Regions from separate parts of the Streptomyces sp. NPDC005551 genome, predicted to be linked through region 2. Evidence: riboswitches for the same ligand, from Rfam matches in the RefSeq annotation. Region 2 holds a riboswitch; the other holds the start of a gene.
The links. Region 2 has a riboswitch for glycine ahead of gcvT (glycine cleavage system aminomethyltransferase GcvT). Riboswitches for the same ligand answer to the same signal wherever they lie in the genome.
Positions count from the first base shown of each region.

Region 1: it holds a riboswitch for glycine, as region 2 does, so the genes downstream of both, gcvP (aminomethyl-transferring glycine dehydrogenase) here and gcvT (glycine cleavage system aminomethyltransferase GcvT) in region 2, are expected to answer to the same signal.

Region 1 is NZ_JBIAJE010000005.1:578,140-588,625, reverse strand. Features, by position in the region: gene ACFYP4_RS18010 (bifunctional nuclease family protein) at 1-278, shown strand, start outside; gene ACFYP4_RS18005 (MerR family transcriptional regulator) at 496-1,128, shown strand; gene ACFYP4_RS18000 (DNA polymerase IV) at 1,228-2,733, shown strand; gene ACFYP4_RS17995 (PRC-barrel domain-containing protein) at 2,658-3,026, opposite strand; glycine riboswitch at 3,143-3,237, shown strand; gene gcvP (aminomethyl-transferring glycine dehydrogenase) at 3,418-6,303, shown strand; gene ACFYP4_RS17985 (DUF5999 family protein) at 6,401-6,607, opposite strand; gene ACFYP4_RS17980 (hypothetical protein) at 7,011-7,595, opposite strand; gene ACFYP4_RS17975 (glutamate--cysteine ligase) at 8,087-9,604, shown strand; gene ACFYP4_RS17970 (hypothetical protein) at 9,682-9,903, opposite strand; gene ACFYP4_RS17965 (type II CAAX endopeptidase family protein) at 10,172-10,486, shown strand, end outside.
Region 2 is NZ_JBIAJE010000006.1:543,868-554,353, reverse strand. Features, by position in the region: gene ACFYP4_RS20530 (ABC transporter permease) at 1-973, opposite strand, end outside; gene ACFYP4_RS20525 (ABC transporter substrate-binding protein) at 1,091-2,875, opposite strand; gene ACFYP4_RS20520 (ABC transporter permease) at 2,944-3,951, opposite strand; gene ACFYP4_RS20515 (enhanced serine sensitivity protein SseB C-terminal domain-containing protein) at 4,324-5,121, opposite strand; gene ACFYP4_RS20510 (enhanced serine sensitivity protein SseB) at 5,325-6,098, opposite strand; gene ACFYP4_RS20505 (AAA family ATPase) at 6,164-6,838, opposite strand; glycine riboswitch at 7,031-7,128, shown strand; gene gcvT (glycine cleavage system aminomethyltransferase GcvT) at 7,276-8,394, shown strand; gene gcvH (glycine cleavage system protein GcvH) at 8,616-8,993, shown strand; gene glyA (serine hydroxymethyltransferase) at 9,007-10,269, shown strand; gene ACFYP4_RS20485 (L-serine ammonia-lyase) at 10,435-10,486, shown strand, end outside.

The DNA of each region.
Region 1 (10,486 bases), on a different contig from region 2:
AGGCCGTCGGCCAGGAGCTCACCGAAGTGCGCATCACGGATCTGCGTGAGGGCGTCTTCTACGCCGAGCTGGTGTTCGCCAGCGGAGTCGAGGTGAGCGCGCGGCCGTCCGACGCCATAGCGCTCGCGCTGCGCACCGGGACGCCGATCTACGGCAGTGACGGGGTGCTCGACGACGCGGGTATCGCGATCCCGGACGAGCAGGAGGACGAGGTGGAGAAGTTCCGCGAGTTCCTCGACCAGATCTCTCCCGAGGACTTCGGGACCAACAGCCAGTGATGCCCCCGAACGGCCGGAGCCGCGGCCGGCGATCGCCGAAGGCAGGTGACGCGTCCCGCGGCCCGTGCGGAGCGCATTCGGCTAGCCTTTCCCCGTGGTGGGGCACGGTAAACCACTCGTAGGGTGATTATCACCCGGCGTGCCGAGTGTGGCGATCGTTGACGCGCCCCGGGCGACTGCCTACCGTCGAGAAGGCAGTTCAAGGACGGAGGTCGGCGTGAGAAGCAGCGGCGACGGTACGGCTGGGGGTGCCCCCGGACGCAGTCTGGGGGAGAACGGCCCGTACCCGCTTCACGGCAACGCGGCCGGCCCCGCTCCACAGCGGCCGACACCGGTGCCGGACGGAGAGGCGGTCTCCGCGGAGATCGGGTATCGCGGTCCCACGGCGTGTGCGGCGGCGGGTATCACCTATCGGCAGCTGGACTACTGGGCGCGCACCGGCCTGGTCGAGCCGAGCGTGCGACCCGCCCACGGCTCGGGGACGCAGCGTCTCTACAGCTTCCGCGACGTCGTGGTCCTGAAGATCGTCAAGCGGTTCCTCGACACGGGCGTGTCCCTGCAGAACATCCGCACCACGGTCCAGCACCTGCGTGAGCGCGGGTTCCGGGATCTGGAGCGGATGACGCTGATGAGCGACGGCGCGACGGTCTACGAGTGCACCTCGCCGGACGAGGTGCACGCGCTGCTCCAGGGAGGCCAGGGCGTCTTCGGGATCGCCGTGGGGGTCGTCTGGCGGGACGTGGAGGCTGCGCTGTCGCAGCTGCACGGCGAGCGGGTGGACACCGGCGAGACCCTCGTCGGACAGAACCCCGCGGACGAACTCGCCCGGCGGCGCAACCGAGCGGTCTGACGGCACCCGGTCCCGCCCGTGCTCCCGCGACGGGCGGCGCCTTCGGCGGTGCCCCTGCTCGACGAGGCGTTGTCAGTGGCGTAGGGCAGCATCGGACACGTGAGAACCACGCCCACCATCCTGCATCTCGACATGGATGCCTTCTACGCCTCGGCCGAGCAGGCGGCCAAGCCGAGTCTGCGCGGAAAGGCCGTGGTCGTGGGCGGGCTGGGCGTACGTGGCGTGGTGGCCACCGCCTCGTACGAGGCGCGGGTGTTCGGGGTGCACTCGGCGATGCCCATGGCGCAGGCGCGCAGGCTGGCGCCTCACGCCGCCTATCTCGTGCCGCGCTTCGAGCTCTACCGGCAGGTCAGCGAGCAGGTGATGGGCCTGCTGCGGGCGCTGTCGCCGCTCGTGGAGCCGTTGAGCCTCGACGAGGCGTTCGTCGATCTGGAGGCCGGGGGGACGGCCTGGGACGAGACCTCGGCGCGGCTGGTGGCCGGGAAGCTGCGCGCGGACATCAGGACCGTCACGGGGCTGACCGGCTCGGTGGGGCTCGCCGCCTCCAAGATGCTCGCCAAGATCGCCTCGGAGCAGGCCAAGCCCGACGGCCTCGTGGTGATCGAGCCGGGTTCCGAGCGGGCGCTGCTCGGGCCCATGCCGGTGCGGACGCTGCCCGGCGTGGGGCCGGCGACCGGGGACCAGCTGCGGCGGGCCGGGATCACCACGGTCGAGGAGATCGCCGAGGCCGGCGAGGACGAGCTGGTGCGGCTGGTGGGCAGGGCACACGGGCACGCGCTGTACGCGATGGCGCTGGCGCACGACGAGCGGCCCGTGGTGGCCGAGCGGGAGGCGAAGTCGGTGTCGGTCGAGGACACCTACGAGGTGGACATCCATGACCGGGTGCGGGTCGCCGCGGAGGTGCGGCGGCTCGCCGACAGGTGTGTGCGGCGGCTGCGGGGCGCCGGGCGCTCGGGGCGGACCGTGGTGCTCAAGGTGCGGCGGTACGACTTCTCCACCCTGACCCGGTCCGAGACGCTGCGCGGGCCCACGGACGACCCCTCCGTGGTGCGCGAGGCCGCCGCCCGGCTGCTCGACGCGGTGGACACGACCGGCGGGGTGCGGCTGCTGGGCGTCGGGGTCACCGGGCTGGCCGACTACACGCAGGAGGACCTTTTCGCGCAGGCGCAGGCCGCCGCCGGGGAGCTCCTGGCGCAGGAGCAGGCCGAGGACGAGGGGGTGCGGGAAGCGGCCGGGGAGCCGGTCCGGCCGGCCGAGCGGCGCTGGCCCGCCGGGCACGACGTACGGCACGCCCAGTACGGGCACGGCTGGGTCCAGGGCAGTGGACTGGGGCGGGTGACCGTGCGGTTCGAGACGCCGTATTCGCCGCCGGGGCGGGTGCGGACGTTCCGGACCGACGATCCCGCGCTGGAGCCGGCGGACCCGCTGCCCCTGGTCGCGGGGGCGCCGGAGACCGCGGTCCCGGCGGAGGCAGCCCGGCCGGCGCCGGGTGGGACGGATGCGGAGGAGGTGTCCGGGGGGCGGGCCGGTCAGGCCTCGTCCGAACCGGCGAGCGTGCCGAAGTCGCGGTCCGGCGGGGGAGGGGACGCCAGGTCGAGCCCGTAGTGGTGGTACAGCTGGAGTTCCTGTTCCGGAGAGAGGTGGCGGCCGACACCGAAGTCGGGCGCGTCCTTGATGAGGGCCCGGTCGAAGGGGACCCGGAGCGTGCCCTCCACGACCTCGCTGGGCTCCAGCGGCACGAAGGCGTCCCGGCTGAACAGACCCGTGCGTATGGCCGCCCACTCGGGCATCCCGGTGGCGTCGTCGAGGTACACCTCGTCGACCGTGCCGATCTTGGTGCCCTTGCGGTCGAACGCCTTGCGGCCGATCAGGTTGCGCGGATCGATGTCGGTCTGCACGGGCCCTCCTCGTGGGCGCAAAACTCATCCGTAAGCACTACGAAAGAGCACATTCAGGAAGGTGGCCACTCGAAAGCCCGTGCGCTGTCCTCGCTGGTAGGCTGGCAAACGGCTGCTGACCCCGTGCGGGAGAGTCCTCCGGCAAGACCGGAGGCGCCGAAGGAGCAAATCCTCCCCGGAATCTCTCAGGCACACGTACCGCACGGACGAGGTCACTCTGGAAAGCAGGGCGGGTGTCGTCGGCTCCCGTCCTCACCGACGGTGAAAACCGGGTCGTCAGCTACGGGCGGGCCGGTGAAGCTCTCAGGTTGAGATGACAGAGGGGGAGGCCGTCGGGGTACCCGCGTCGTGGTACCCCCCGAAGGTCGTGTCAGACCAGGAGGCCTCCGCAATGACCGCCCACCGCATTCCGCTCTCCGAACTCGAACAGGGCATCCCCTTCGAGCAGCGCCACATCGGGCCCGACCACGAGGCCCAGGCCAAGATGCTCGCGCAGGTCGGATACGGCTCGCTCGACGAGCTGACGGCCGCCGCGGTGCCGGACGTCATCAAGAACGCCGATGCGCTCGAGCTGCCCGGAGCCCGCACCGAGGCCGAGGTCCTGGCCGAGCTGCGTTCCCTCGCGGACCGCAACGAGGTGCTCGACTCGATGATCGGCCTCGGCTACTACGGCACCTTCACGCCGCCGGTGATCCTGCGCAACGTCATGGAGAACCCGGCCTGGTACACCGCCTACACCCCCTACCAGCCGGAGATCTCGCAGGGCCGCCTGGAGGCGCTGCTGAACTTCCAGACCGTGGTCGCCGAGCTGACCGGCCTGCCGACGTCCGGCGCCTCGCTGCTCGACGAGGGCACCGCCGCCGCCGAGGCGATGGCGCTGTCCCGGCGCATGGGCAAGAACAAGAAGGGCCTCTTCCTCGTCGACGCGGACGCCCTCCCGCAGACCATCGCCGTCATCGAGACCCGCGCCGAGCCGACCGGCGCCGAGGTCGTGGTCGCCGATCTGAGCGAGGGCATCCCCGCCGACGTCGCCGGCCGCGAGATCAACGGCGTACTGGTCCAGTACCCGGGTGCCTCCGGTGCCGTACGCGACATCAAGCCCCTGATCGACCAGGCGCACGAGCTCGGCGCGGTGGTCACCGTCGCCGCCGACCTGCTCGCCCTGACCCTGCTCACCGCGCCCGGCGACCTCGGTGCCGACATCGCGGTCGGTACCACCCAGCGCTTCGGCGTCCCGATGGGCTTCGGCGGGCCGCACGCCGGTTACATGGCGGTGCGCGAGAAGTTCGCCCGCAGCCTGCCCGGCCGGCTCGTCGGCGTGTCCGTCGATGCGGACGGACACAAGGCCTACCGCCTCGCCCTGCAGACCCGTGAGCAGCACATCCGCCGCGAGAAGGCCACCAGCAACATCTGTACCGCCCAGGTGCTGCTCGCCGTGATGGCGGGCATGTACGCGGTCTACCACGGCCCCGAGGGGCTCAGGACGATCGCCCGGCGTACGCACCGCTACGCCACGATCCTCGCCGCGGGCCTGGAGGCCGGCGGAGTGGACGTCGTCCACGGCTCCTACTTCGACACGCTGACCGCGCGGGTGCCGGGCCGGGCCGCCGCGATCGTGGCCGCCGCCCGCGAGGGCGGGGTCAACCTGCACCTCGTCGACGCCGACCACGTGTCGATGGCCTGCGACGAGACCACCGGGCGCAAGCAGCTGGGCGCCGTCTGGACCGCCTTCGGCGTCGAGGCCGACATCGAGGTCCTCGACGCGTCGGCCGCCGACACGCTGCCCGAGGCGCTGCTGCGCACCGACGACTACCTCGCGCACCCGGTATTCCACCTGTACCGCTCCGAGACCGCGATGCTGCGCTACCTGCGCAGGCTCTCCGACCGGGACTACGCGCTCGACCGCGGCATGATCCCGCTGGGCTCCTGCACGATGAAGCTCAACGCGACCACCGAGATGGAGCCGGTCACCTGGCCGGAGTTCGGGCAGCTGCACCCCTTCGCGCCCGCCGAGCAGGCGCAGGGCTATCTGACGCTCATCCGTGAGCTGGAGGAGCGGCTCGCCGAGGTAACCGGGTACGACAACGTGTCGTTGCAGCCCAACGCCGGTTCGCAGGGCGAACTCGCGGGTCTGCTCGCCGTACGCGGGTACCACCGTGCCAACGGCGACGAGCAGCGCACCGTCTGTCTCATCCCGTCCTCCGCGCACGGCACCAACGCCGCCAGCGCCGTGATGGCCGGCATGAAGGTCGTCGTCGTCAAGACCGCCGGGGACGGCGAGATCGACGTCGAGGACCTGCGCGCCAAGATCGAGCAGTACCGCGACGAACTGTCCGTACTGATGATCACGTACCCCTCCACGCACGGCGTCTTCGAGGAGCACGTCACCGACATCTGTGCCCAGGTGCACGAGGCGGGCGGGCAGGTGTACGTCGACGGCGCCAACCTGAACGCTCTGGTCGGCCTGGCCAAGCCGGGGCACTTCGGCGGCGACGTCTCGCACCTGAACCTGCACAAGACGTTCTGCATCCCGCACGGCGGCGGCGGTCCCGGCGTCGGGCCCGTCGGCGTACGCGCGCACCTCGCGCCGTACCTGCCGAACCACCCCATGCAGCCCGCGGCCGGCCCGAAGACCGGTGTCGGCCCGGTCTCGGCCGCGCCCTGGGGTTCCGCCGGGATCCTGCCGATCTCCTGGGCGTACGTCCGCCTCATGGGCGGCGAGGGCCTCAAGCGGGCCACGCAGGTCGCGGTGCTGTCCGCGAACTACATCGCCAAGCGGCTGGAGCCGCACTACCCGGTGCTGTACACCGGGCCGGGCGGACTCGTCGCACACGAGTGCATCATCGACCTGCGGCCGCTGACCAAGGCGACCGGTGTGAGCGTCGACGACATCGCCAAGCGGCTGATCGACTACGGCTTCCACGCGCCGACGATGTCGTTCCCGGTGGCGGGGACGCTGATGATCGAGCCGACCGAGTCCGAGGACCTGGTGGAGCTCGACCGGTTCTGCGAGGCGATGATCGCCATCCGCGCCGAGATCGAGAAGGTCGGTTCGGGCGAGTGGCCGGCCGAGGACAACCCGCTGCGCGGGGCGCCGCACACCGCGGCGGCGCTGGGCGGCGACTGGGAGCACGCCTACAGCCGTGCCGAGGCGGTCTTCCCGGGCGGTGTCTCGGCGGCGGACAAGTACTGGCCGCCGGTGCGCCGGATCGACCAGGCGTACGGCGACCGCAACCTGGTCTGCTCCTGCCCGCCGCTGGACGCCTACGACGAGTAGTCACCGCCGGGCGTACGTCGGGGCCGGTTCGGAGAGTGCGTCTCCGGGCCGGCCCCTCTCGTGCGCGGCGGACTTCGCAGCCGGCCGCTCGTGCGGCTCAGGCGGCCGTCATCACCTGTCCCGTGCCCAGGGGGCGGTGCGGGGCGATGATCTGACCGTCGGGCAGGAGCTCACCGGTGTCCTCGAAGAGCACGACGCCGTTGCACAGCAGGCTCCACCCCTGTTCCGGGTGATGCGCCACATGGAGAGCGGCTTCCCGGTCGGCGGAGTCGGCTGTCGGACACGGTGGCTGGTGCTGGCACATGGATGGGATCTTTCGCTGGGTCGTGACGTATGAGCTGGCTGTCGTAGCTGTCCTGCGGCTCGGAACGCTGTCCATGGCCGCCCCCCGTCGACAAGTCGGTCTGGTACCAGTGTTGCCCCACGGGCGGCGATCCGCAGGGATTTGGCAGCAGCACTTCTCACAGGTTCATGACGCATCACCCGTGCGGACGGTTCACTCCAACTGCACTGTCTCTTCGGGTGGTTCGGGATAGCCGGATAGGGCTAGTCCGGACGGGGAAACGGGTCCGGCGACTCGTACGAGCGCGGGACAGCCCGGAAGAGCGGAGCGTCCCGCAGGGCGGCGAAGTGCCCCGCAGCCGGGTCGACGGCTGCGGGGCGCGGGGCGGGACGGCGGGCTGCCGCCGGGCCGGGACCGGGCTTCCCTAGGCGGGCGAACCGAGCAGGGGTGCGGGTGTCACCCGGTGGGTGAGGACGGGCAGGAGTTCGGCGACACGGTGCGGACGGTGCGCCGCGATGCCGGGCGGAGCGGGGGCCAGCGGCACCAGCAGGTCGGTGGCGAGCGGGTGCCCCGTGCCGCTGTCCGCGACGCAGTCGCCGTGCAGCCACAGCGTGAGCATGTAGAGCTCGGGCACGGACAGGAGCCGCGGCTGGAAGGTCTGCTGCATGTTCTCCGCCTGGCGCAGGGCGCGCTCGGTGGAGGTGACGTACGGGCCCTCGAAGAAGTGCGAGAAGGCCCAGCCGTCGGGGGTCAGCATCGTCTCGGCGGCGGCCACCGCGCGCTCGCCGCAGCGGATCAGAAAGCGCCAGCCGGTGAGGCGGGTGACGGTGGCGCCGGCGGGCGCGATCCGGTCAAGGACGTATACGGGCAGGGGGAGTTCGGGAGACACCGGTCCCTGGACGTTGCGCAGGGACGGGGTGCGCGCCTCGCGGACAGCGGTGGGGGAACCGAGTGCCGTGAGGACGGAGCGCAGGGCGGGCGCGGGAGCCGGGGGGACATGCAGCGGCATGGTGGGTCGCCTCTCATTCGACAGGCAGGGTGGCGCGAGGGCGGGGGCGGACGACACTGTCAGCTCTCGGGGTCAGAGGGGCGGATGCGATGACGGCGTGCGCCTACTCTCTGCCTCGTTTGCGGAGTTTATACGACACGTGTTCACACAATGTTTCAGCTAGCTGTTCCGGGGATGAAGAACAAGCGCCTATTCGGTCGGCGAAAGGAGAGTTTGATCCCTGTTTCACGCGGGCCGCGCAGGGCTGACCTCGAAATACCGCGTCCAAGTGGTCGGCCGGTTCTCGTCGGCGTTTATCACGAGCGCGAACCGGCGTGAAACTGCGCGCGGCACCATGCCTGGTGAATGTGCCCCGGGGTACTCGGCCCTCAGCCTAGCGGGCCCGGAGCCCGGCCGGGACGTTATGGATCGCGATGCCGGGGCATCATCCACCGTGACCGTGTACCAGAGCGGCCGGAGCATCGGCCTACCCATCCAAGGAGGGAACTTCGATGGGAGAGAAGGTCGTGGCGGGGTCGTTCGACCTGTCCGATCGACAGCGCTACCGCAGCAAGCTCCAGGAGTGCCTGACGGGACTCGAGAGGTTGCTGGCGGAGGAGCGCTTCGAGCGTCCGCGGAATCTGATGGGCCTGGAGATCGAGCTGAATCTCGCGGGACCGGACGGCATGCCGCGGATGATGAATGCCGAAGTACTTGACAGGATAGCGAGCCGCGATTTCCAAACAGAACTCGCCATGTTCAATCTGGAAGTGAACATAGCGCCACACCGATTGGCGGGGCGGGTTTTCGACCAGCTTTCGGAAGAGCTGAACACCTCCCTCGCGTATGCGCACCGCAAGGCCAAGGAGGTCGACGCCGGAATCGTGATGATCGGCATTCTGCCGACCCTCGGCCGCGACGACCTGGTGTCCTCGAACCTGTCGGACGTCGACCGCTACACCCTGCTGAACGACCAGATCGTGGCAGCCCGGGGTGAGGACTTCGCGCTCGACATCGACGGGGTGGAGCGCCTCGTCTGCACGTCGAGGTCCATCGCACCGGAGGCGGCCTGCACCTCCGTACAGCTGCACCTTCAGGTCACCCCCGGACGGTTCGCCGACGTGTGGAACGCCGCGCAGGCGATCGCCGCCGCGCAGGTCGCGATCGGCGCCAACTCGCCGTTCCTGTTCGGGCACGAGCTGTGGCGGGAGTCGCGGCCTCCGTTGTTCCTGCAGTCCACGGACACCCGGCCGCCTGAGCTGCAGACCCAGGGGGTGCGGCCGCGGACCTGGTTCGGGGAGCGGTGGATCTCGTCCGCCCACGACCTGTTCGAGGAGAACCTGCGCTACTTCCCGGCGCTGCTGCCGATCTGCGACGACGAGGACCCGCTGAAGGTGCTCGACGGCGGCGGCATCCCGAAGCTGTCCGAACTGGTCCTGCACAACGGCACCATCTACCGCTGGAACCGGCCGGTGTACGACATCGCCGACGGTGTGCCGCATCTGCGGGTCGAGAACCGCGTGCTGCCCGCCGGTCCCACGGTCACCGACGTCATCGCCAACACGGTGTTCTACTACGGCCTCGTGCGGGCGCTGGCCGACGAGGCGAAGCCGGTGTGGACCCGGCTGCCCTTCGAGGCGGCGGCGGCCAACTTCGACGCCGCGTGCCGTGACGGCATCGACGCCCGCCTGGAGTGGCCGCAGCCGGGCCGGCACGGCGGGACCGCTCAGGTGGACGCCGTCGACCTGGTCCGCGACGAGCTGCTGCCGCTGGCGGCGGCCGGGCTGGACGCGTGGGGCATCGAGCCCGCCGACCGGGACTTCTACCTCGGGGTGATCGAGGAGCGGTGCCGGCGCCGGGTCAACGGCGCGAGCTGGCAGGCGGCCACCTTCCACCTGGCGACGGAGAAGGGACTCGGCCGGGAGGCCGCGCTGGCCGCGACCACCAAGCGGTACTCCGAGCTGATGCACGCCGGGGAGCCGGTGCACACGTGGCCGGTGGGGCTGCCGGAGCCGGTGCCTCTCGGCTGATCTCCGACGGGTGCCGCCGCGCCCCCGCGGGCCCCCGCGCGAGGGGGCTCCCGGGGGCGCCGCGCCCCCGGCGGCGGTCAGACCCGGCTGCCCGCCTCCACCACGGCCTCCAGGATCGCCGCCGGGATCCGGGACGGACCACTGACCCGGTGGCCCGAACCGCCCGTCACCGCGGCGATCTGCTCGGCCTCCGCCTCGTCGACCCGCGCGAGGGGTTGGTCGAGCCGCGGCGAACCGTCCTTCGGGTGGAACAGGTCGAGGTCCGTGCCGCCGCCCGCCGAGGTGTTGTGGGCGAACACCGCCTGCCGCGGTGGCGGGCGCGAAGGCGGGGGTCGGGGGCACCCGCTCCGTACTCGTCGGGCAAGCTGTGACGTCCCATGGCGGTCGCCCTCCCGGATGAGCCCCGAGCCGTGAACCGCCGTATGGCAGGACACGAGGGAGGTACGCCTCGACGGTGCCCGTCCCCCCGACGGCCTGTCGCGCGCGGTCTTCGCACCTTTCTTCGAGACCCTGGCGGGGCGTGTACGGGGACGAGGCGGGCTCGCACAACCGAAGGAGTGACAGCAGGTGCAGGTGGAGGCAGGGTCGGTGCCCGGTTCCTTTCCCGAGAGGCGGTTGTCACGACGGATTCTCCGGGACGAGACCTTGCTGGTCCTCGGGCTCTCGCTCGGCGCGAGCGGGATCTCCGCGCTGATCAGCTTCGTCGGATCGGTCACCAGGCCGGGGGGCCTCAAGGACCAGGCGGCCACCCTGAACGCCTCGGCCGCGCCGGGACGTCCGTGGCTCGATCTGGCCTGGCAGCTGTTCGGCATCGCGTCGGCGCTGGTGCCGGTGGCGCTGGTGGCCCACTTCCTGCTGCGCGAGGGGGAGGGGCTGCGCACG
Region 2 (10,486 bases):
TCACGGCGTACAGGATGTCCACGACGAGGTTGGCGACGATCACCGCGAGAGAGGTGATCAGGGTGACCCCGAGGATGACGGGCAGGTCCTTGTCGCTGATCGCCTTCAGCACCGCCTGCCCGAGGCCGGGGAGGCTGAACGTGGTCTCGGTGAGGATCGCGCCGCCGATGAGGGCGCCGAGGTCCATGCCGAGCATGGTCAGGATGGGCGTCATCGTGGAGCGCATGGCGTGCTTGCCGATGACGGTCGGCTCGGCCAGCCCCTTGGCACGGGCGGTGCGGATGTAGTCCTCGCCCATGACCTCGAGCATCGTGGCCCGGGTGATCCGGGCGTACATCGCCGCGTAGAGGAAGGCCAGCGTGATCCAGGGCAGGAGCATGCCGCCGAACCAGCCGCCGAAGCCGTCCGCGATCGGGACGTACTGGGCGTCGAGCCAGCCGAGCCCGTAGCTGAAGATCGCCAGGGACAGCAGACCGGTGAAGTAGATGGGGAGCGAGACGCCGGCGAGGGCGACGATCATCGCGCCGCGGTCCCAGAAGGAGCCGCGCTTGAGCGCGGAGAGCACACCCGCCGCGACACCGAAGATCAGCCACAGAACGGCGGCACCGAGCGCGAGAGCCAGGGTCACTGGGAAGCGGTCGGTGATCTGCGGCCAGATGGCCTGCTCGCTGCGGAAGGAGTAGCCGAAGCACGGCGCGGCACAGTTCGTGACGTCACCGCCGGACGCGTACGTGCGTCCCGCGAAGATGCCCTTGAAGAACTCCCACACCTGGACGAAGATCGGGTCGCCCAGACCGAGCTTCTCCCGGACGCCTTCGATGGCCGCGGGGTCGGCCTGCTTGCCCACGAACATCGTGGCCGGGTCGACGCCCGCCCACCGTGGGACGAGGAAGAAGATGCCGAAGACCACCAGAATGATGACCACCAGCATCACTGCGGCGGCGAAGAGCCGCCTGATGAGGTAAGCGAGCACTGCTCTCGGCCCGACGGCGGGGCCGTGGGCCACCGGAGGTCTTCCGGTGGCCCACGGTTCACGCCGCTCCGGCCTTCACCTGCCTTTCGTGCCTTATGGCGGGTGCGCCGGTCGGGATTACTTCACGCCGAGGTTGACGAAGTCGAACTGACCGCTGTAGTTGTCCGTCGTGTAGACGTTGGTCAGCCGGTTCGAGCGCCAGTTGATGAACTTCTCGAAGACGAAGGGCAGGTAGTAACCGCCCTCCATGACCTTGTGGTTGATCTCCGTGGCCAGCTCGGTCTTCTTGCCCTCGTCGAGCTCGTTCACGTAGTCGTCGAAGAGACCGTTGATGGTCTTGTCGTCGATCATCGCGAAGTTGTTGTTGCCGCTCTCCAGGATGTACTTGCCGGACCACAGCGGGAGACCGAAGCCCTGGACGGTCGGGAAGTCCGGACCCCAGCCCATGATGATGATGCCGAAGCCCTTCTTCTTCACGTTGGAGGGGCTTCCGATGATGCCGGTGGTCTGCGCGCCGTCGAACTGCTCGATGTCGACGGTGATGCCGATCTTCTTCAGCGACGCCTGGAGGGACTCGGCGGTCGCGACCTCGACGGGCTTGTTGTTGCGGACCGCGATCGTGGTCTTGAAGCCGTTCGGCTTGCCGCAGGCCTTGAGCTCTTCCTTGGCCTTGGTGATGTCCGCGGCGCCGTCGTTCTTGGTGGCGCCGTACGGGTCGTACTTCTGGCCCTCGGAGCCCGGGACGGACGGCGGGAGCATGTTGGTGCCGATGTCACCGCCGGCGACCGGGCCACCGCGCGCGGTCTGCAGCGACTTGTGGTCGGCGCCGTAGATCACGGCCTTGCGGCAGTGCTCGTTGTCGAACGGCTTGACCGTCTGCGGGAAGACCGCGTAGCGGATGTAGCCGGAGACCGGGTTGTCCAGGTTGCCCTTGTGCTGCTTCAGGGCGGTGGTGCGGCCCTGCGGCGACAGTCCGGTCTGGGCGAGGTCCAGGTCGTAGTCGCCGGCGATCAGGCGCTGGTCCAGGTCGTTGGCGTTGGTGAAGAACTTGATCGAGATCTTGTCCGGCAGCGCCTTGCGGACCGGGTCCGAGGACTGCTTCCACTCGGTGTTGCGGACCAGCGTCAGGTTCTTGTTCGGGGTGTAGCCCTGGAACTTGTAGGGGCCCGACGAGAACGGGTGCAGGCCGTACTTGGACTTGGTGTCCTTGTCCTGGCGCACCGGCGCGGCCGAGGCCAGCGCGAGCATGTCCTCGAAGTCCGAGTTCGCCTTCGGCAGCTTGAAGATGATCGTCTTGGCGTCGGGCGTCTCGATCGCCTTCAGGCCGAGCTTGTCCTTGGACTTGTCCTTGTAGGGGCCCTTGTACGCGCCCTTCGGGTCCAGGACGTCCTTCAGGTAGACCGGACCGCCGGACAGCACGTCCTGCGCCCACTGGCGCTCGATGCCGTACTTGATGTCCTGGGCGGTGACGGGCTTGCCGTCCTCCCAGGTCGCACCGTCGCGGAGGGTGTACGTGTAGGTCTTGCCGCCGTCCGTGACCTTGGCGAGACCCGTGGCGAGGTCCGGGGTGAGCTCGGCACCCGCGGCGCCGGGCTCGGCCTTGCCCGTGACGAGCGTGCGGCTGTAGTAGCGCATGAAGTTCCACGCCATGCCGTAGTAGCCACGCGTGGTGTCCCACGAGTCGGCGTCCTGGGCGCTGGCGAACTTCAGCTCGCCGCCCTTCTTCGACGAGGCGTTGGCGACCTTGTTGTTACCGGCGTTGAAGCCGGCCGCGCCGCCGCTCTTGCCGTCGCCCTTGCTGTCGTCGCCGCCGCCGCACGCGGCCGTGCTCAGCAGTGCTGCGACCACGGCAGCTGCGGCCACGGCCTGCTTGCGCCGCCCTGAAGTGCGTTGGGTAGTCACGATCTCGGATCCTCCGAAATGATGTAGGCGGCCTGTGAATGAGTCACAGGCCCCGGGGGTACGGCTGTTCAGCGGGAAGCCTTCGGGTCCAGCGCGTCACGCACGCCGTCGCCGAAGAGATTGAAGGCGAGCACGGTGATGAAGATCGCCACACCGGGGATCACCATGTACATGGGATCCGAGTCGTAGTAGTCGATCGCCGAGGAGAGCATCTGTCCCCACGAGGCGGTCGGCGGCTTGACGCCGACGCCCAGGAAGCTGAGCGCCGCCTCGGTGAGGATGTTGGTCGGGATCATCATCGTCGTGTACACGATGATGGGCGCGATGAGGTTGGGCAGCAGCTCCTTGAACAGGATGTAGAACCGCCCGGCGCCCAGGCTCCGCGCCGCCTCCACGTACTCGCGCTCGCGCAGCGAGAGCGTCTGGCCGCGCACGACACGTCCGACGTAGGGCCAGCCGAAGAAGCCGATCACCAGGATCATGACGAACAGGCGCACGCCGGTACCCGTCAGGCCCAGCATCTCGTTCGGCATGACCGAGACGAGGGCGATGATGAACAGCAGCTGCGGGAAGGCCAGGAGACCGTCCATCACGCGGCTGATGGCCGCGTCCACCCAGCCTCCGAAGAAGCCCGCCAGGATGCCGAGGACGGTCCCGAGGACCACGGCGACCAGGGCGGACAGGAAGCCGACGAGGAGCGAGATGCGGGCTCCGTAGATGATGCGGGCGAAGATGTCGCGGCCGCTCACCGGTTCGACGCCGAAGAGGTGGTCGCCGCTGATGCCGCCCAGCGAGCCGGTCGGCGTGGAGAACAGCGGGTCGATCAGGTCCTCGTGGTGGGACTCGGGATCCTGGCCGATCAGGTTGGCGATCACGGGGGCGAGGATCGCGACCGCGATGAGCAGAAGGACGACGACACCGCCCGTGAGTGCGAGCTTGTCCCGCTTGAGGCGCTCCCAGGCGATCCGGCCGAGGGAGCGTCCTTGAACCGCCTTCGGATCGGCGCTGACCACCGCCGCTTCCTCGGCCGCGCTCGGGGCCGCTTCAGCGGTCGGCTCGTGCAATGGTGCCGTCATCTGGCAGGGACCCCTCTCAACCGGCGGTAGCCGGCCCACACGTGCCGCTGTAGCGGCATGATCAGTCCGTCGTACAAAGGGGCGAACACCCCTGGACCGGGAGTCTTTAACGCCTCGGCGATCTGTTGCCAGACTTGACGGCGAATGGATGCCTAAACGTGATGCGGGCTGGGGGGTTCCGTTATCCGGACGGCGGGTAACGGGGGCCGGACACGGGGCAATCGGGCCGCAAGGGTCCACGGGAGCCGTAATCCCAACACCTCGTCCGCAACACGGACATCACGCCCTTTCACCTTCGGGCACGCTGGTCAGCGCCCGGCGGCACGTCGAAGGGACGCGGCCGGGCGCCGTTCTCGCGACGGCTCTTCGGGGTCAGTACGGCCGCGGCTGCGGGTAGCCGTACCCGCCGGCCGCCGGCGCCTGGGCGGGCGCCGCGTGCGCCTCACGGTCGTAGAAGGGCCGCGCCTTGGCGCGCAGCCACATCGCCACCGGGTCGTACTCGTCGGACATGGCGACGGTCGACACGGGCAGCCCGTCGGGGACCGCGCCGATCGACTGCTGCATCATCGCCCGCACCGAGTCGACGGCGGACGGGGAGGTGTCGTAGACGTCGAGACCGATGGCCAGGTAGGGCGCGCCGAGGGCGGGCTGCACCCAGGCGCGGCGCAGCGAGCGCACGGCGGAGGTGCGGTGCGCGTTCTGCGTGAGGAGGGCGTAGAACTGCGGGATCTCGATGCCCGGTTCGGACAGCCGCAGCGGTCCCGTCGGCTGGCGCTCGAGACCGGTGGCGATGCGCCGCAGGTCCAGCCAGGGGATGCCGACGCCGCCGCCGGGTGCGTGCGGGTTCAGCCAGAGACCGAAGTGGTCGGGGTAGAGGGTGCGGGCCACGTCGAGGCCGTCGACGACCTCGTACGAGCGGTTCCAGCCGCTGGCGGACAGCTCCCGGGCCGAGGTCACGCAGGGGGCGTAGCCGTAGCCGCCCACCTCCATGTTCCCGTACTGGGCGTCCGGCGAGCCTGCCTGGCCGTGCCAGAGCAGCATCCAGATCTGGCCGTTCGACGGGTTCGCGAGCGCGCGGAGGAGCGCCTCGTAGGCGTCGTAACGCCCGGGCGTCACCTGGCGCAGCATGTGCTCGACCTGCCCGGCCGCGGCCGTGCCCGACGCGCTCACCCTCCACCGCCCCTTCGCGAACAGATCATCATGAACTCCCCCATCGCCCCCGGGGCGTTCGCACGGCATCCCGTCCGGGAGCGCGTCATCACCTCGACCGAGCCATGAAACCAGCTTAAGCGGCGTTTCTGACAGGAACTTGACGCACGGCTCCGCCGGTCCGCGTGGCGCCGGGTGCCCGGCCCGGCGCGGGTCCCGCCCGCTCAGTACTCCCGCCGGTAGAAGGGCCGCACCCGGGCGCGCATCCAGTCGCCCACCGGGTCCTGGGCGACATCGAGGAGGAGCAGGTTCACCGGCCGGTCCACCGGGACCCGGCCGAGCGCCCGGCCGAGCGCGTCCAGCGGGTACGTCCTTGCCGGGCCCTCCCATTCGGACAGTTCGACACCGACGAACATGACCGGGTCGCCGCCCTCGATGCTGGCCAGGCAGCGGCGGGCGGTCAGCACCACGCCGGTGGCGGCGAACTCGGCCGAGGCCGCGGACAGGAAGTCGACCGGGTCGTCCTGCCAGTCGGGTTCGAACAGCCGGACCCGGCCGCCGCTCGCGGGTCCGTCCAGCGGGGTCCGCCCGGTGCGGCACAGTTCGGCGACGGCGGGCGGCGGGAGCGGCACGCCGACCACGCCGTCCGGGTTGACCGCGAGACCGACCTGCGGGGGCAGTCCGCGCGCGAACTCGACGGCCGGCGCGATCGTGTACGCCATGTGGGCGCCGACGACCTGGCGGAACTGCTCCTCCGAGCTGAAGACCGGGACGTACGCCTGCCCCTCGATCTCCAGCATGGGCAGGTCGAGCGGGCCGCTGTGCGGGCCGCCGCCGTTCGGCAGCGGGATCCACAGGAAGCTGCGGCCGAGGACCTCGACGATCCGGGCACCGGCCGACGGCACTCCGAGGGACGCGGAGAGGACCTCCTCCAGTTCGTTGCCTGGCCATCCGCCGTGCGGATGGGGGTGCGGGTACGCCTGTGCCGGGAAGTCCATCTGTCTACCGCCTGCTGTGAACCGCTGTTCCGGCTGGAACCCTAACCGGTGGGCGCGTACGCGGGTCAGTCGCCGAAGTCGATCCGGCGCAGCACGTCCGCCGCCGCCCGGTCGATCAGGACCGCCGAGCCGCAGCCCTTCGGCAGGTCCCCCTTCTCGACGGACCGCAGCAGCAGCCCGGCCGCCCGGCGGTGGCGGAGGAACGCGTAGCGCGAGACGCCGCGGCCGCGCTCGCGCTGGCCGTCCAGGGCGGTGTCCGGCGTCACGTCGAGGAGCAGCAGGTGCAGCGTGCCGCCCCGGCGGCGTGCCTCGCGGGCGAGCCAGCGGCGCACCCAGACCTGGGTGCCGCAGTCGTGCACGACGACGCCGGCGCCCGAGCGCAGTGTGCGGTGCAGCCCGGTGTAGTGCGTGAGCCGGACGACGGGGCGGTAGAGCGCGTACGGCAGGAAGCGGGACAGCCGGGTGTCCCAGCGGTCGCGGGTGTCCTGGGAGTCGACGCGCGCGCCGCGCACGGCCCGGCGCATCAGCGTGGACTTGCCGCTGCCGGGCAGACCGGTCACCACGACGACGTCGGACGCGCCGAAGGACAGGCCGTGCGGGCTGTGTCCCGCGCGCTCGCGCAGATCGCGGACGACGGGTCCCGGCGCGGGTCCGCACGCCTCCCGGGCCGGGACACCGGGTTGTTCGGGCACCGCGAGTCCCGAACCCGTCGCGTACGCCGTGGTCCTGTTCACCCTGATCGTCCTCCCCCTCGGATCCGGAGTCCCATCCCATTCGAGTGTAAAGAGAAGGTAATGCGGGACGCCTCTGGTTTCCGTCCTCGTCCTGCCACAGACCCGTCACAGGTCCTGTGCCGCCTGCCGGACAGGGCGCCCCTGCCGGGTTTCACGGATGCGTGCAATGATGTGCCCGCCAACTGCATACCGGCCGCTTGAATCCGCGCGGGAGAGTCCCGGGGCATCGGTCCCCGGGCGCCGAAGGAGCAAGTCCCTCCCTTGAATCTCTCAGGCCCCGTTACCGCGCGGGCGAGGCACATCTGAAAAGCGGGCCGCTCACCAGTGGCTCCACCCAAGGTGCAAGTCACGACCACCGGTTCGCCGGGTCGTGATGAACCTCTCAGGTTCCGATGACAGATGGGGAGGAACGACCTCGCCGTCATGCCTTGGGAGCCCCACCGATGAGCAGTAACGCCCCCCGTCACACCGCGCTCGACGCCCTGCACCGCTCGCTCGGCGCGACGATGACCGACTTCGCCGGCTGGGACATGCCCCTGCGCTACGGCTCCGAGCGCGACGAGCACCTCGCCGTGCGCACCCGGGCCGGTCTCTTCGACCTCTCCCACATGGGCGAGATCACGGTCACCGGACCGCAGGCCGCCGCCTTCCTGAACTTCGCCCTCGTCGGCAACATCGCCTCGGTCGGGGTCGGCCGCGCCCGGTACACCATGATCGTCCGCGCGGACGGCGGCATCCTCGACGACCTGATCGTGTACCGGCTCGGGGAGCAGGAGTACATGGTGGTCGCGAACGCCTCCAACGCCCAGGTGGTGCTGGACGCGCTGACGGAGCGGGCCGCCGGTTTCGACGCCGAGGTGCGCGACGACCGTGACGCGTACGCGCTGATCGCGGTCCAGGGCCCGGAGTCCCCCGGCATCCTCAAGTCCCTCACCGACGCCGACCTCGACGGCCTCAAGTACTACGCGGGTCTGCCCGGCACGGTCGCGGGCGTCCCGGCGCTGATCGCGCGCACCGGCTACACCGGCGAGGACGGCTTCGAGCTGTTCGTGGCGCCGGCCGACGCCGAGAAGCTGTGGCAGGCGCTGACCGAGGCGGGCGCTCCGGCCGGGCTCGTCCCCTGCGGGCTGTCCTGCCGCGACACGCTCCGCCTGGAGGCGGGCATGCCGCTGTACGGGCACGAGCTGACGACGTCGCTCACCCCCTTCGACGCGGGCCTCGGACGGGTCGTGAAGTTCGAGAAGGAGGGCGACTTCGTGGGCCGGGAGGCCCTGTCCGCGGCCGCCGCCCGCGCGCAGGACGACCCGCCGCGCGTGCTCGTCGGGCTCGTCGCCGAGGGCCGCCGCGTGCCGCGCGCCGGCTACTCCGTCGTCGCCGGCGGTGAGGTGATCGGCGAGGTCACCTCCGGCGCGCCCTCCCCGACGCTCGGCAAGCCGGTCGCCATGGCGTACGTCGACGCCACGCACGCCGCTCCCGGCACGGCCGGTGTGGGTGTGGACATCCGGGGCAGCCACGAACCGTACGAGGTCGTGGCGCTGCCGTTCTACAAGCGCCAGAAGTGACACTGGTCCCCGCGCGCCGCACGTGACACCGGCCCGGACGCCGGACGCGACACCGGCCCGGGTACCGGACACGACACCGGCCACGTGCCGGAAGTGACACCGGCCCGGGTACCGGCCGGACACCTGCCCCCGGGCGCCGGAAGCGGCGCCGGGCGCGTCCGTCCGGCTCAGCTACGTCCCCGCTTCATCAGCACTCCCCCGCGTACAGGAGAATTCAGGCCATGAGCAACCCCCAGCAGCTGCGTTACAGCAAGGAACACGAGTGGCTGTCGGCCGCCGAGGACGGCGTCTCGACGGTCGGCATCACGGAGCACGCGGCCAACGCGCTCGGCGATGTCGTGTTCGTCCAGCTCCCGGAGGTCGGTGACACCGTGACCGCCGGCGAGACCTGCGGCGAGCTGGAGTCGACCAAGTCGGTCAGCGACCTGTACGCCCCGGTCACCGGCGAGATCGTCGAGGCCAACCAGGACGTCGTGGACGACCCGTCCCTGGTGAACTCGGCTCCCTTCGAGGGTGGCTGGCTGTTCAAGGTGCGCGTCGCGGACGAGCCGGCCGACCTGCTCTCCGCGGACGAGTACACCGAATTCACCGCAGGCTAAGGACTCCCGACTGATGTCGCTTCTGAACACGCCCCTTCATGAACTCGACCCGGACGTCGCCGCCGCGGTCGACGCCGAGCTGGACCGCCAGCAGTCCACCCTGGAGATGATCGCCTCGGAGAACTTCGCTCCGGTCGCGGTCATGGAGGCCCAGGGCTCGGTCCTCACCAACAAGTACGCCGAGGGCTACCCGGGCCGCCGCTACTACGGCGGCTGCGAGCACGTCGACGTGGTCGAGCAGATCGCCATCGACCGTGTGAAGGCGCTCTTCGGCGCCGAGCACGCCAACGTCCAGCCGCACTCGGGCGCCCAGGCCAACGCGGCCGCCATGTTCGCGCTGCTCAAGCCGGGCGACACGATCATGGGCCTGAACCTCGCGCACGGCGGGCACCTGACCCACGGCATGAAGATCAACTTCTCCGGCAAGCTCTACAACGTGGTCGCGTACCACGTCGACGACGCCACCGGTCGGGTCGACATGGCCGAGGTCGAGAAGCTGGCCAAGGAGTCCCGGCCGAAGCTGATCGTGGCCGGCTGGTCCGCGTACCCGCGTCAGCTCGACTTCGCCGCGTTCCGCCGGATCGCGGACGAGGTCGGCGCCTACCTGATGGTCGACATGGCGCACTTCGCCGGCCTGGTGGCGGCGGGGCTGCACCCGAACCCGGTGCCGCACGCGCACGTGGTCACCACCACCACGCACAAGACGCTGGGCGGCCCGCGCGGTGGCGTGATCCTGTCCACCGCCGAGCTGGCGAAGAAGATCAACTCTGCTGTCTTCCCCGGTCAGCAGGGCGGTCCGCTGGAGCACGTGATCGCCGCCAAGGCGGTCTCCTTCAAGGTCGCCGCCACGGACGACTTCAAGGAGCGCCAGCAGCGCACCCTGGACGGCGCCCGGATCCTGGCCGAGCGGCTGGTCCGGGACGACGTCAAGGCCGTCGGCGTCGACGTCCTCTCCGGCGGCACGGACGTCCACCTGGTCCTCGTCGACCTGCGCAACAGCGAGCTGGACGGGCAGCAGGCCGAGGACCGGCTCCACGAGGTCGGCATCACGGTCAACCGCAACGCCGTCCCGAACGACCCGCGCCCGCCCATGGTCACCTCCGGCCTGCGCATCGGCACGCCCGCCCTCGCCACCCGCGGCTTCCGGGCCGAGGACTTCGCCGAGGTCGCGGACATCATCGCCGAGGCGCTCAAGCCGTCGTACGAGGCGGACTCGCTCAAGGCCCGGGTGTCCGCTCTGGCCGCCAAGCACCCGCTGTACCCCGGCCTGAAGTAGTTCGTACGCTTTTTTGCCGTACGGGTCTTTTCGTGACACCGTCTTCATTCGTACGAACGTCCGGGGCACCGCGCACACTGGAAACGGAGCGCGGTGCCCCGCCGCATGCACCGCCCCGCACGACCGGCTGACAACGGCGTCCGCCGAAACCCCTAGGAGTCCTCCGTGGCCATCTCGGTCTTCGACCTGTTCTCGATCGGCATCGGCCCGTCCAGTT